3 regions of the Romboutsia sp. LXY-2 genome follow, and region 3 is predicted to be linked to each of the others. Evidence: riboswitches for the same ligand, from Rfam matches in the RefSeq annotation. Region 3 holds a riboswitch; each other region holds the start of a gene.
The links. A riboswitch is a leader RNA that binds a small molecule or an ion and turns the genes downstream of it on or off. The one in region 3 is predicted to bind lysine.

Region 1: it holds a riboswitch for lysine, as region 3 does, so the genes downstream of both, ACI48P_RS00040 (Na+/H+ antiporter NhaC family protein) here and ACI48P_RS14355 (aspartate-semialdehyde dehydrogenase) in region 3, are expected to answer to the same signal.
Region 2: it holds a riboswitch for lysine, as region 3 does, so the genes downstream of both, ACI48P_RS09495 (aspartate kinase) here and ACI48P_RS14355 (aspartate-semialdehyde dehydrogenase) in region 3, are expected to answer to the same signal.

The regions. Positions count from the first base shown of each region.
Region 1 covers NZ_JBKFGI010000001.1:6,326-11,584, reverse strand. The annotation lists gene ACI48P_RS00055 (cysteine protease StiP family protein) at 1-512, shown strand, start outside; gene ACI48P_RS00050 (HAD family hydrolase) at 515-1,318, shown strand; gene aspD (aspartate 4-decarboxylase) at 1,410-3,044, opposite strand; lysine riboswitch at 3,414-3,589, shown strand; gene ACI48P_RS00040 (Na+/H+ antiporter NhaC family protein) at 3,724-5,259, shown strand, end outside.
Region 2 covers NZ_JBKFGI010000004.1:237,538-242,796, forward strand. The annotation lists gene ACI48P_RS09480 (AI-2E family transporter) at 1-435, shown strand, start outside; gene ACI48P_RS09485 (hypothetical protein) at 498-1,136, opposite strand; gene lysA (diaminopimelate decarboxylase) at 1,309-2,607, opposite strand; gene ACI48P_RS09495 (aspartate kinase) at 2,625-3,818, opposite strand; lysine riboswitch at 3,900-4,072, opposite strand; gene ACI48P_RS09500 (cation:proton antiporter) at 4,180-5,259, opposite strand, start outside.
Region 3 covers NZ_JBKFGI010000008.1:129,163-134,421, reverse strand. The annotation lists gene ACI48P_RS14375 (class I SAM-dependent DNA methyltransferase) at 1-268, opposite strand, end outside; gene ACI48P_RS14370 (small, acid-soluble spore protein, alpha/beta type) at 255-524, opposite strand; gene ACI48P_RS14365 (amidohydrolase) at 598-1,713, opposite strand; gene ACI48P_RS14360 (DUF4358 domain-containing protein) at 1,969-2,442, shown strand; lysine riboswitch at 2,535-2,705, shown strand; gene ACI48P_RS14355 (aspartate-semialdehyde dehydrogenase) at 2,848-3,846, shown strand; gene dapA (4-hydroxy-tetrahydrodipicolinate synthase) at 3,927-4,832, shown strand; gene dapB (4-hydroxy-tetrahydrodipicolinate reductase) at 4,813-5,259, shown strand, end outside.

The sequences.
Region 1 (5,259 bases), on a different contig from region 3:
GTATATATGGAATTAGAGAAGACTTTCTAATTCCAAGTGCATGCTTAAACTCTACAGTATCAGGATTAATTAGTAGGACGGTACTAAGAAATGATTTAATAGGTATAGAAGATTTTCATGGAGCTAAATATTATAAACATTTAGAAAATAAGGATGAGTCTATAAGGTATATAGAAACAATTAGTAGTTGTTTTATAAGTCAGTATAATAATATAGATAAAGAACTTTCTAATTATGATGAAGATATAATAACAAAAAGTGGAGATATTGATATATCAACAATAAAAAATAAATATAATATTGATAACGTTAACTTTATAAAACCAGGAATAGGCGAGACAACAAGAGTATTATTAAGAAGAGTACCAGATAAAATATTAGTAAAAGATATTAATGATAAGTCTTTAGAGCATATTTTAATATTAGCAAAAGAGAAGAATGTTAAAGTTGAGATCATAGATCTAAAATCCTATAAGTGCTGTGGGGTAATTAAAAAGATGAAGGATGTATAATTATGATTATTTTTTCAGATTTAGATAGGAGTATAATATATTCTAATAAATTTATCGAGGAATTTAATGATTTTGACAATGAATATGAGTGTATAGAAAAAGTAAATAATAAAGAAGTATCTTATATTTCCTTAAAAACAATAGAATATTTAAGAGAAATTCAAGATTTTGGAACATTTATACCAACAACAACAAGAACAGCAGAACAATTTAGAAGGATAGATTTTAATAATTATAATATTAAATTTAAATATGCTATAACTTCTAATGGGGGTACAATTCTTAAAGACAATGAACCGTTAAAGGAATGGGATGTTATTATAAAAGATATTGTTAATTCATCTGGAAAAAGAAAAGATATGATGGATGAATTTGTGAAATATAAAAATATTCCTGGAATAATTAGTTTAAAGAATGCTGGAGAATTATTTTTTTATTTAGTTGTTGATAAAAGTATTTTTAATATTAATAATATAAAAGAGTACATAACAACTCTAAATAAAAATAAATGGCTACACTACATAAGTGGGAGAAAGATATATTTCTTACCAAAAGGAATAAATAAAGAAAATGCCATTGATTTTATAATAAACAAAGAAAATATAAGTCAATTTAGTTCAATCGGCGATTCTATAATGGATTTGGGCATGTTGAATATAGCAAATAATCCATATATTTTGAAACATGGTGAATTAGCTAAATTTAATGATGAACACTATAAAATAAGCAAAAGTATTGGTATGGATGGCACAGAAGAGATACTGTTAAGTTTATTAGAAAAGTATTATATTAAAAATACTTATTAGTAGTCTTAAGTAAATAATTTTAACCTGTGAAAAGATAAATTTATAGAAAATAAAAAGGTTTATCAAATTATTTTGATAAACCTCATACTATTTATACTACTAAGCTTATTGATTTTTCATATTCAGTATAGTATCCGTCTAAGATCTTTTTAATAGCATTACCTATTTCTGTGTAAGCTTCATCTTGTAAGTTTGCTAGTGATACTCTTATAGACCACTCAGGCCCAGCGAAGCCATTTCCGCTTAATAATACAACAGAGTAATCGTAAGCTAATTTATATAATACATCTACTGGTGAATATTTTTCTTTTATATACTTAGTTAAGCCTTCACCATGAGTAGTATTAGCCCATTCTTCTATATCAAACTGAGTGTAGTAAGCAGCATTGTTTTTATCTTCTTTAATTTCTATTCCTAAAGCATCATATAATAATTTTTGACGTTTATGACAAATATTCATATTTAAGGCTTTGTAAGAATTTTGGCAGTCAATTAATGCAAAAGCAGAGAAAAATGCCATTTGAACTTGTTGTGGTGTAGATAGGCCAGCCGTGTGATTTAATGCTACAAGTCTACTATCAGCAACTATTCTGTCCATAAATGGTATACTTGATGGATTCATACTCATATCTCCGTAACGTTTGTTAAGAGATTTTTTTAAACCTTCATCTAAGTCATTAATTCTTTTATCAAAAACATTGTCTTCATGGAGAGCCATAGTACCTAATCTCCAACCTGTAACACCAAAGTATTTAGAGTATGAGTAAACCCCTATAGTATTGTATGGAAGCTTAGCCATTAAAGAAGTAAAGTCTTCTACAAAAGTACCATAAACATCATCTGAAATTATCATTAAATCCTCATTATAGTTTTTAACTACTTCAACTAAGTTGTTGCATGAATCTTCGTTTATAGCTATAGAAGCGGGATTATTTGGGTTTACTACAAATAAAGCTTTTATTGAAGTATCTTTAAGTTTTTCTAGTTCTTTCTTAGAATACTGCCATGTGTGATTTCCATTTTCGTCAACTTCATCAGCATTAATATTTATTACCTCAAAATTATAACGTGGAAGATGAGGTATTTCTAGATATGGTGTAAATATAGGAGTCATAAGAGCTATTTTATCACCTTTTCTTAAAAGTTCATTAGCCATTAATGAATCAAATATGTAACACATAGCTGCTGTTGCACCTTCTACTGCAAATACATCTATTTTACCGCCTACTTTTGTGTCATATTTCATTTCTTGGATTAAGTAATCATGAACAATTTTTTCACAGTGAGGAAGCATTCTATCTGGAAAAGGATAATTATCTCCAATTATTCCATCTGCAAGTTCATGAACAAATTCATCTATATTAAAATTAAGTACGTTTACTCCGAAGTCAACTATCCTTTTAGCAAGATCAGATCCTGGCATTTTTTTATTTTCCTCTATATATTTATAAAAACGATCACCAATTCCGTTAATTTGGGGCATACCAGCTAAATCACCTAGATCCCAATTTGATCTGGTTTCGCTTACCGCAAATTGTCCAAAAGTAAAGAAAGCCTCACGAGGTGTAGCTGCAGTCCAGTTTGGATTTCCTCTGCCAGCATCCAATACACATCTCTTATTTTTGTTAGCAGAGTACTTGGCTAAGTCTATTAATTTATCCTTAAATTCGAAAGGGCTTATTTTACCATACATCATTTGAAATTCTTTAAAACTATACGTTCTCATAACAAACATCTCCTTAATGTCAGATAATTAAAAATAATTCTATACTTAATATTATATACTCTTTGCTAGAAAAGTAAATGATAAAATAAGGTTAAAAAGTAAAAAAACTTATGATTGAAAACTGATATTGAATTTTTGCTTTATTTTATAATGAAATGGTAAAGGTCTAAAAACTATAAGATATGAATTGATATTACAAAAATATAGTTAATTTTAAGGATTGTATTAAAATTTAAACTTCATTATATAATACCACATATAATTAAATGGACAATATAAAAAATTCAGCTTTTGTAAAATATTCTGAAAAAACTATTGAAATATATGTTTTGGTAATATATACTAATAAGTATAAGAAAAGTGAATAAAATGTAGGGTAGAGGCGCGGTACTTAAGAGTACTAGTAATGAGGTAAGCACAATGATTTACTAGGAAAGGAATTATCGCCGAAGTGTATAACTGAAGCTTTAAGGTTGTATAACTGGGGATGCATAAAATATATGTATCACTGTCACAAACTTGTTTTGTGGTGAGCTATCATTTAAGGAAGTTTTTGTATGCTTATATAGTTTAATTTGATGTACAAAATATAGAGCCTTGAGTGTTATCTCAAGGCTCTTTTTATTTTACTCAAACCCTCAAAAATATTCACTACAATTACTTAAAAGGGGGAAATAACATGAACAGAAGAAATTTTAGACTTATTTTAATGACAGCGATGATTTTAATATTATCATCAACTACAGGATTTGCTGAGGAAGTAGATATTCAGGCGGCAAATGCAGCTAAATTTGGTATTTTAACTTTAATACCACCATTAGTGGCAATAGCACTAGCATTTATAACGAAAAATGTTGTAGTATCATTGTTAATAGGAATTATGTCAGGTAGTTTTATCTTGAATATCACAGGTAGCAATGTATTTAGTGCATTAGTTCAATCTTTCTTAGATGTAGTAAATAGAGCATTAAATTCTCTTGCTGATCCTTGGAATGCAGGAATTATACTACAAGTTTTAGCTATAGGGGGGGTTATAAACTTAGTAGCAAAAATGGGTGGTGCAAAAGCTATAGCTGAAGCATTAGCAAAAAGAGCAAAAAGTGCTAGAGGAACTCAATTAATTACTTGGTTTGCAGGGCTTTTAGTTTTCTTTGATGATTATGCAAATGCATTAATAATAGGTCCAATGATGAGACCTGTCGCAGATAAGATGAAAATATCAAGAGAAAGACTAGCATTCATAATAGATGCGACTGCTGCACCAATAGCAGGATTAGCAATAATATCTACTTGGATTGGACTTGAAGTTGGATTAATAGGTGAAGCTTTTCAAGGTATAGGATTAGAAACAAATGCATTTGGTGTATTTTTAAATACTATACCATATAGATTTTATAATATATTAATACTTGCTTTTATAGTAATATCTGCTTTACTTATGAAAGATTTTGGACCGATGAGAAAGGCTGAAATAAGAGCAAGACAAAGAGGAAATACTGGAAGTGAAGTATCATCAACTAAAGATGAAAAGTCTGTAGAATCTGATTTAGAACCAAAAGAGGGCGTAAAATTAAGTATATGGAATGCAATAATACCTATAGGAACATTAATTGCTGCGGCTCTTGTTGCATTTTACTATAGTGGATACTCAAGTATCATGGGTGGAGATGATGCCACTTTAATATCAATATTTACAAATTCGCCATTTTCTTTTGAAGCTATAAAAGAAGCATTTAGTGCATCTGATGCATCTGTAGCATTATTCCAATCAGCTTTACTTGCAAGTGTGGTTGCAATAATCATGGCTGTAGGACAAAAAATATTCACAATATCCGAGGCAATAGATGTTTGGGTTGATGGTATGAAGACATTAGTAATAACAGGGGTTATATTATTACTTGCTTGGTCGTTAAGCTCTGTAATAAAGGAATTAGGTACAGCAAAATACTTAATAAAATTATTATCAGGATCATTCCCAGCATTCTTACTACCAAGTTTAATATTTGTATTAGGTTCTATAATATCTTTCTCAACAGGAACAGCTTATGGAACAATGGGTATATTAATGCCATTAGCAGTACCACTTGCACATTCTATAAACCCAGAAATGTCATTCATAATAGTTAGTACAAGTGCAGTATTAACAGGTGCCATATTTGGTGATCACTGTTCTCCAATATCAGATACAACAATATTATCTTCAATGGGTGCAGGA
Region 2 (5,259 bases), on a different contig from region 3:
TATATTATAGGTAAAATTATTGACTCAGTAATTATTGGTGTAATGGCATTTATCGGCTTTAAATTCATAATAAGAATTGAGCATGTAATGTTTTTATCATTTATAATATTCTTAACGAATATTATACCTTATTTTGGACCGTTTATAGGTGCAGCGCCTCCTATATTTATGACTTTGATATATAGTCCTGTAAAAGCTATCTGGGTAGCTATATTCATCTTAATATTGCAACAAATAGATGGAAACTTTATTGGACCTAAAGTAATGGGCGATCAGGTTGGATTAAGTCCACTCTGGATAATTTCAGCTGTATTAATATCTGGTTCACTCTTTGGAATAGTTGGAGTGTTTTTATCAGTTCCAATTGCAGCTGTAATAAAATCATTAATTGATAAATATGTTGACAAAAGAATACATATTAGAGATTCTTTATAAAAATAATCATCAAAAAAGAGATATTAAATTTTTAATATCTCTTTTTAAGTTAACACACAATCTTAATCTTTTTTATTATTAATTTGTTTCTTATCTGTTAATTTATCAATCAATCTTTCCTCTTTTTTATCTTCTTTGTTACTTTGATTTTCTGTAGTCTTATCATTTTCTTCTTTCTCTTGATCTTCTTTCTCTTGCTCTTCTTTTTCTTGTTCTGCTTTTTCTTTTTCAAGAGCTTCTTGTTTTTTTCTTTCAAGTTCTAAAGCTTCTTGCTCTAGTTTATACTTGTCTTGATTAGCAACATTTTTTGCATCTTCTTTTCTTTGTTGCTCAGCTTTAAGTTGCTCATCATATAGTTTTTCAAGATCTTTTTTCTTACTAGTAGCTTCACTTTTTATTGTTGATGATCCGCCTTTTATGCTCTCTATAAATTCAAGTTCTTTAATTGCTTTTTCATAATTTTTTATTTCCTCATACTCAATAGCATTTAACATTCTTCTCGCTTGCATATACATAGCTCTTGAGTGTTCATCTGCACTATCCTCTTCAAGTGCTGATGATAAAAGCTTCATTGCATCTTCGTACTGATGGTTTTCTAAAGCTACTCTACCATCATTCGAATAAGTACTTTCCTCTTTAGAATTACACCCTGTAAGAAGAATTGATATTAATGTTATAGCTAAAACTATTTTTTGCTTCATTAAATCCCTCCTCGTTTTCTAATATGATTTTATCACAATTGTTGGTATTATAGCAAAAAATATCAAAAAATATTATATAAAAATTGTTTTTGTCATTAAGTTCTTTCATTTAATATTCCCATAAATATAAAAAAGAATCGCAATTATATTACGATTCTAAATGTAAATTTTTTTAAAAATTTAATTCCAAATTGAGTATCTCTTCATAACTTTGTCTCTTACAAATTAATGTATCCTTGCCATCTTTTACAGAAACCACAGCTGGTTTTGGAATTTTATTATAGTTCGAAGCCATAGAATAACCATATGCACCAGTAGAAGTAGTAATTAAAATATCTCCACTTTCTATATCCATAATATCTGTATCAGTTATTAGGATATCACCACTTTCACAACATTTACCTGCTACAGTTACTTGGTTAATTTTATCTTGACCAATTTTATTCACAATAGTGCACTCATATCCTGCTTGATAGAGTGAAGGTCTTATATTATCTGTCATTCCACCATCTACACTTACATATGTTCTAATGTCTTTTATATCTTTAATAGAACCTATTGTATATAGTGTACTACCCGCATTTGCAACAATAGATCTTCCTGGCTCAATAATTAATGTTGGAATATCAATTCCTAACTTTTCACAAGTTAAATCCGCTCTATTTATTATTGCTTCACAAAAATCTTTTATAGTTTTAGGTTTATCACTTTGTGTGTAATATACACCTATACCTCCACCTAAATCGATCTCTTTTATATCTATATTATAATCTTCCTTAATTTCTTTTACTAAATTCATCATAATATCTACTTCATCTAAAAAAGGTTCAACATCAAAGATTTGTGATCCTATATGTGCATGAAGACCTACTAAGTTAATATTTTTATAGTTTGACAATCTATTTACAGCATTATGTAAGTCTCCATTAACTAATGCAAAACCAAATTTTGAATCTATTTGCCCCGTCTTTATATAATCATGTGTATGAGCTTCTATTCCTGGAGTTATTCTAAAATATATATTTTGAGACTTACCTGATTCGTTACAAATTTTTTCTATTAAGTCAAGTTCATAAAAATTGTCTACTACAAATATTCCTACTCCAAAATTAATACCCATTTGTATTTCATCTACTGTTTTACTATTTCCATGAAATAATACTTTCGACATTGGAAAACCTGCTTTTTTTGCAGTATATAATTCTCCACCTGATACAACATCTAAGTATAAACCTTCTTCATCTATAAGCTTACACATATAAATTGGTAAAAATGCTTTACCGGCATAAGCAACTCTGTTTTTATTTTCATTTACTTTAAAATAATTTACATAGTCTCTACAATTTTTTCTCACTAAATATTCATCAAATACATAAAGTGGAGTTGAATATTTCTGTCCTAATTCTAGGCAACTTACCCCCCCAATGTGCAATGTGTTATTATTGATTTTCATCGTTCCCTGTAATTTCATATTCTCCTCCAAAAATGTTATATGTTAAATTCTTTACCTACTTCATTTAAAGCCCTTTCTTTATCAGTACTATTGATAGCACATGTGATTCTTATTTCTGATGTTGTTATTAATTTTATGGCAATATCATTTTCTTTAAAAATTCTAAATACCTTTGAAGCAACACCTGCAGTGTTTTTCATACCTAATCCTACTAATGAAAATTTGGTTATTTTCTCGTCAATAAATATATTTTCATTTTTTGCATATTCACACGCTATATTTCTACATTCAAATTTATCATCTTTAGGTACGGTAAAAGATACACAAGTTTTTCCGTCTATCGGCGCTGTTTGACTTATCATATCTACACTTATACCACTACATGCTATTCCTTCAAATAAAGAGCATACATCATCTAAGTTTAAATCTTTTATTGTAATTGAAATATCTTCATCGCTTGTTGCTATACCTGTTATTACTTTATCTTCTAATTTCATTTGATTTCCCCTTCTTATATATGTACCCTTAATACCTGAACAAGACTGTCCTACATATATTTCTGTGTTAAACTTTTGTGCTAGTTCAATACTTCTAGAATGCATTACTTGGGCACCTAGACTAGCTAGTTCAAGCATTTCCTCATAATCTATTACCTCAAGCTTCTTAGCACCTTTATACTTTCTTGGATCAGTTGAATATATTCCATCTACATCAGTATATATTTCACATTTTGCTCCTAATTTAACTGCAAGTGCAACTGCTGAAGTGTCAGAACCACCTCTTCCTAGTGTTGTTATATCTCCATGGTCATTTATTCCTTGAAAACCAGTAACAATCACTATATATCCATCATCAAGTTTTTGTTGAACTTTCTTTATATTGATATCATCAATTGCTGATTTTTCATGTGCTCCACTAGTTTGAATATCAAGTTGATATGCACTATAACTTATAGATTTACATCCCAGAGAATTTAATGCCATCGATAATAAAGATGCTGATATCATTTCTCCTGTTGACATTAAAACATCTAGTTCTCTTTTACTTGGTATTTCTGTAATGTTTTTAGCTAAGCTTATATAATTATCTGTTGTGTCTCCCATTGCAGAAACAACAACAACTATTTTAGGATTAATTTTTTTCCTATCTATAATATTTTCAGCAATTAATTTTATTTTCTCAGTAGTTGCAACTGAGCTTCCCCCATATTTTAGTACCACTATATCCATATATATCCCCCTTAAAAATGAAATTTGGGTAATAAAAAACGCCCAAAGGTATACTTTGGACGTAAGAAATCATACTCAAAGTAACCTTGTAGCTCACCACTTAAGTTTTTAAGTGACAGTCTTACACATGTTATGTGTAAGTCCAGAAAATTTATCTGCCAATAAATCTTCTTCGGCTATAATTCCTTTCCTTTTTCATCAACGTCTGCCAACTCTAAAAAAGTACTATTAATTACAGCGCCTCTACCCTAGGCTCATTACTTAATTTTTAATTAATATAATTAAATCACATTGTTTTAAATATTGCAACAATTATATTTTTTTAAATATATAATAAAATTTTTATAGTATATTATAAATTTTATTCATCATCCTTTAACACACGAAGTTTCTTAGCTACAATGCCTGTAGTACTAGCTTGTACCAGCAGCGTAACTATAATTGTCATAAAAACTGCAGATGATATAACTTCATAACCATATACTTTTGTAGATACGACTATTCCTGATAAGGCTGCAGGTATAACACCAGTTTCTCTTACCCACATCATAAATAATTTTTCATTTAAAGTCCATGCAGCTTTTTTATCAATAGTAGTGCACATTATTACGACAATAGGTCTTGCGATAAGCATTAACACTAAAACTAATAATAAAGATTTCCAACCATACTTTATTAAAGAACTAATATCTAAATGTGTTCCTAAGACTATAAAAATAGCCATTCTAGAAATTGTAGCTATATTTTCTCTAAAATGTACTCCTGATAAATAGCTTTCATCTGGAATCCATAACCCAAATCTCTTCTTATTTCCATAGATTAAGCCAGATATAAAAACTGACATATATCCACTGCCACCAAATCTTTCAGATATCTCATAAGCAAATATTACTATAACAACAGAGATAATGGGTCCATAGTCATTAAATATACCATATTTTTTATCTGATGATAATCCAATACCTATAAGTGCAACACCAGTACCAACTAATACACCTATCACTATCATAAATACAAGCTCTAAAGTAGTATGAATTACACCGACTCTTTCCGTTAGGGTTATTCCTGTTAGTATTGATGTAAACAATATAGCACCAAATGCGTCATTAAATGCTGACTCACTTATTATTGTCTGCTTAAGTTTATCTTTTATTTGTACTTGCTTAAATACAGGTATTAAACTAGCAGGGTCTGTTGAAGATACAATTGCTCCTAATAATAAACTTACTCCTATTGGTAACTCTAGAATAAAATAAGCGCTTATACCTATTATTAAAGCGGTTATTACAACACCAATAGAAGCTAATAACCCAACTGTTATTTTTACTTTATTAAGTACTCTCAGCTTTATTTCTCTTCCGCCTTCATAAAGTATAAATGCAGAACCAAATGTCAATATAATTTCATTTGCTGTTGGAAAAGCTTCAATATTAACAAGATT
Region 3 (5,259 bases):
GTAATAAAACTAACTCAACGCCTTCTTTTTCAGCTTTTTCCTGAGCTACACTAAGCATCTCTCCTGAAATATCTATACCTGCTATATCATAGTTTTTCTTAGTTAGTGGTATTGTTAAGTTACCTGTACCACATGCTAATTCTAATATGTTTTTTACATTTACTTTTTCATCTTTAATAATATCTTCTATATATTTTACCCATCCATCATAATCAACTTCATTCATAAGTTCATCATAAATAAATGCAAAGTCTCTATATTGATCCATCCTCTTTATTTTGCTCCTCTGCTATCTTTTTTTGTTTCTTCTTGCGAGCAGTAAGTATTCCACCAATTCTTCCAGCCTCTTTGGCAGTAAGTCCTGCCCAACCATCTGCGCTTACTTTGTCTAGTAGACCTAGTTCTGACGCTATCTCATATTTCATTATATCATTATCTGTCAATATTTTCGTTTTTTTACTATTACCTTTTTTAGTCTTCTCACATTTATCTATTAGTTCTTGATTTAATTTTTCATTATTCATAAAAATCACCCCTTCTTCTTTGTATTCTTGTCATTTGACCAAAATTTATACAAATATTGAAGGGGTAAAATTTTTAATCTATAGAGTTTTTAAACTTAAGTACTTTTAAGTATATTTCTAATGCATTTTTAAAGATACTTTCATCAAAATTAAAGTTAGCATTATGAAGTCCATTTACAAATCCTTTTTCTTCATTTCTAGAGCCTAACATAAAGAATAGGCCTGGTATTTCTTTTTGATAATACGAAAAATCTTCTGATATCATTAGAGGATCTAAACTTACTATCTTATCTTCACCAATAGCATTTATAAATTCTCTGCATAAGTCTTTATCGTTGTTTACAGCAGGATAAAAGTCTACTATATTTACATTTATTTTGCAATTATATACAAATTCATATCCTTTACAAATTTCAATTATCCTATTTTTCATTGTGTTATAAGTATTTGGATCAAAAGTCCTCATAGTACCTTCCATTAGTACGTCTTCTGCAACTATGTTTCTTATACTGCCTCCTACTATCTTGCCTATAGTTATAACTGCATTATCTATTGGGCCGATGTTTCTTGAAACTATAGTTTGTAAACTATTTATAATATTTGAAGCTACTACTATTCCATCCACACCATTTTGAGGCATAGCTCCATGAGCACTTTTTGCTTTTATTTCTATATCAATCTCTCCAGACTGGGCCATAAAATATCCTTCTCTTATTCCAACATAGCCTTCTAAAATTTCAGGATATATATGAAGACCATATATTTCATCAACATTATATTCTTTTAATATACCTTCCTTAACTAAATCTTCTGCTCCTCCAGGTCCCTCTTCTGCTGGTTGGAATATAAACACAATATTGTCATTTAAAGATTCTTTATTTTCATTAATATATTGAATCAATCCTAATAATATAGACATATGTCCATCGTGGCCACATAAGTGTTCTACTCCATTATGTGTGGCTAATCCATCGATATCACTTCTAAAAGCTATTGTTTTCTTAGGATTCTTCCCTTTTATTACACCTACTGTTGCCGTTTTTAAATAAGTCTTATACTCTATACCTATTTTATCTAAGAAATCTCTTATATATTTAGATGTTTTAAACTCTTGTCTTCCTATTTCACCTATGTTATGAAGGCTTATCCTGTGTTTTTTCATTTCATTTTGTATGTTTAACAATTCCATGCTTCAATTCCCCCCCCCCAATTGAACCCCAATTTTACTAACACTATTTTCTAAATATTATAAATACATTATATATTACTATAATCAACTTATACACTATATATATTTTAATATTATTAGTTCATTTCTATTAATGTAGATTCTCCAACCAAAGTAAACCTTTTCCGATATACATTGGCTAAATATTGACAATATTTCTTATAATTGATACACTACCTAAAAGGATATTTATTACATATGTTTTGGAGGATGAACATGAAAAAACTAAAAAGAATAATAACAGCTACAATGTTAGCAGGTGTTATGGCATTGGCTGTAGGATGTAGTGGAAAGACTGATGAAGCTGAGACTTTAGATGTAGCTACAATGCAAACTAATCTTACAGAAGCTAACGTATTACTAAACCCTTCTATGGAATCACCAGCAGCTGAGCACTGGATATTTGAAGAAGTAAAAGACAAAGTAGAAGACGGTTTTGTTAATCAAGCAATGATAAACGTTAAGCTACAAGATGTTATAGTAGTAAAAACTACTGACACTGACGCTGTTGTAAAAGCTATAGAAAGCTACAAGGATAATTCATTAAAAATGTTCGCTGACGGTTACGGTGGTCCTGAAAATACAACTGCTGTTGCAGATTCTAAGTTAGAAGTAGTTGGAGATGTTGTTTATTTCATAGCTACTGAAAACGCTCAAGATGTAGAAAATGCATTATTAGGAAAAAAATAATTTTTTAAAATTTAACATAATTTTCTAAAAATTTTAATTGCTTTATTATAAAGCATGTACTAAAATAATAATAATTAACTTTAATAATTATAACCTAAGGTAGAGGTGCCATAAATAAAAGTATTCAATAGTAGCTGGCAGGCGTTGATAATTGAAGAAAGGATTTGTGGCCGAAGATAATACAAGTGCGAAGGTATTTTCTGGGATTACATAGAATATATGTAATACTGTCACTTAATCTTAAGTGTTGAGCTACAAGGTTTACTTTAACGTATTAAAAATAAAACGTACAAAGTATTCCTTTGTGCGTTTTTTTGTATATTTTTATTCTACTTTAATATATATATATTATGTAATGGTTATTTTATTTAAGGGGTTAATATTTTATAAATTGGGGTGATTTTAATGAAAAAAGTAAATGTTGCTATAGTTGGTGCTACTGGCATGGTAGGAAGAACTTTTTTAAAAGTTTTAGAAGAAAGAAACTTTCCAATAGAAAATTTATACTTATTCTCTTCTTCTAAGTCTGCAGGTTCTACTGTTTCTTTTGCAGGAAGAGATTATATAGTTGAAGAACTAAAAGAAGAGGTTTTTGATAGAGATATACAAATTGCACTTTTCTCAGCAGGTGGAGAAATAAGTAAAGTTTACGCTCCAATAGCTGCTTCTAAGGGAGTTATTGTCGTGGATAACTCTAGCCACTGGAGAATGGATCCAAATGTTCCTTTAGTAGTTCCTGAAGTTAATCCTGAGGTTGTGAAAAATCATAATGGTATAATAGCTAATCCAAATTGCTCTACTATTCAAGCTATGGTACCTCTTAAGCCACTTAATGATAAATACAAAATAAAAAGAATAATATATTCTACTTATCAAGCTGTGTCTGGATCTGGAGTTAGGGGAATTCAAGATTTAGAAAAAGGTATAAATGGGGAACAAAATTCTTTCTATCCTCATCCTATAGCTTATAATTGCCTTCCACACATAGATACTTTCACTGATAATGGTTATACAAAAGAAGAACTAAAAATGATAAATGAAACTATGAAAATATTAGATGACTATAACTTAAAAGTTACTGCTACTACTGTAAGAGTACCTGTAAAAAACGGCCACAGTGAATCTATTAACGTTGAATTTGAAAATTCATATGAATTAAGTGATTTAGTTTCAACTTTAAATAATGCGCCAGGTATCGTTGTATATGATAATCCATCTATCAATGAATATCCTACAGCGGTAGAATTTAATGATAAAGACGATGTTTTCGTTGGAAGAATAAGAAGAGATTTTAGTGTTGATAACGGAGTTAACTTATGGGTAGTTGCTGACAATATTAGAAAAGGGGCCGCAACTAATGCCGTTCAAATAGCTGAATTATTGTTAACTTATAAATTAGTTTAATTTAAGACACTCTATTAGATAAAAAACATAAAATAAGATTACATGGATATAAATTTTTTAATGTAAAGGGGATTGATTACATGTTATTTAAAGGTTCTGGAGTTGCTTTGGTTACACCATTCACTGAAACTGGTATTGATTTTGAAACATTAGGTAAATTAGTAGAATATCATATTGCTAACCATACTGACGCTTTAATAGTTTGTGGTACTACAGGTGAGGCTACAACTATGAGCGATGCAGAACAATTTGCTGTAATAAAATATGTGGTTGAAAAAGTTAATAAAAGAATTCCTGTTATTGCAGGTACTGGTTCTAACAATACTATGCACTCAGTTCATTTAAGCCAAGAAGCTGAGAGACTAGGCGTTGATGGGCTTTTAATTATTACACCTTACTATAATAAGGCTAACGAAAAAGGTCTTAAACTTCATTTTGAAACAATAGCTAAGAGTGTTTCTCTTCCAATAATAATGTACAACGTACCTGGAAGAACTTGTGTAAACTTAAAACCGAGCTTAGTTGCTGAACTTGCTAAAATAGATAATATAGTTGCTGTTAAAGAAGCTAGCGGAGATTTAGCTCAAGTTGCTGAAGTTTCACGATTAGTATCAGATGATTTTGCTATATACTCAGGTAATGATGATTCTATACTTCAATTACTATCTGTTGGTGGCAGTGGAGTTATCTCCGTACTTGGAAATATCTGTCCAAAAGAAACTCATGATTTAGTTTACAAGTTTTTAGAAGGCGATTTAGAAGGTGCTAAAAAACTTCAACTTGGTATGAAACCATTAATAGATGCTTTATTTATTGAAGTAAATCCTATACCTGTAAAAACCGCTATGAATTTATTAGGATTTGAAGTTGGTAAATTAAGACTTCCTTTAGCTGAAATGAGTGAAAGTAATCTTAATAAACTAAGACAAGAATTAATTAACTTTGGATTTGAATTAGGGGGAGAATATGCTAAAAGTAATAATTAGTGGATGCTTAGGTAAAATGGGAACTGTTTTAACTAGATGCGTTCAAGAGGATAAAAATTTAGAGTTAGTTTGTGGTGTTTCTCAACCACCTCTAAGTGAAAGTAATTTTAAAGTATATGAAAAAATGATAGATATTCAAGAGTCTGCTCATGTGATAATAGATTTTTCTCATCATAGTGCATTAGATGATGTATTAACTTATGCACTAAATAGCAAAACACCATTAGTAATAGCTACTACTGGATACAACGATGATGAATTAAATAAAATATATGAGGCTTCTAAAGTAATACCTATATTCCATTCTTATAATTACTCTTTAGGAGTAAACGTATTATTAAAATTAGTTAAAGAAGCTACAAAAGTATTAAATGATTTTGATATTGAAGTAATAGAAAAACATCATAACAAAAAAGTAGATGCTCCA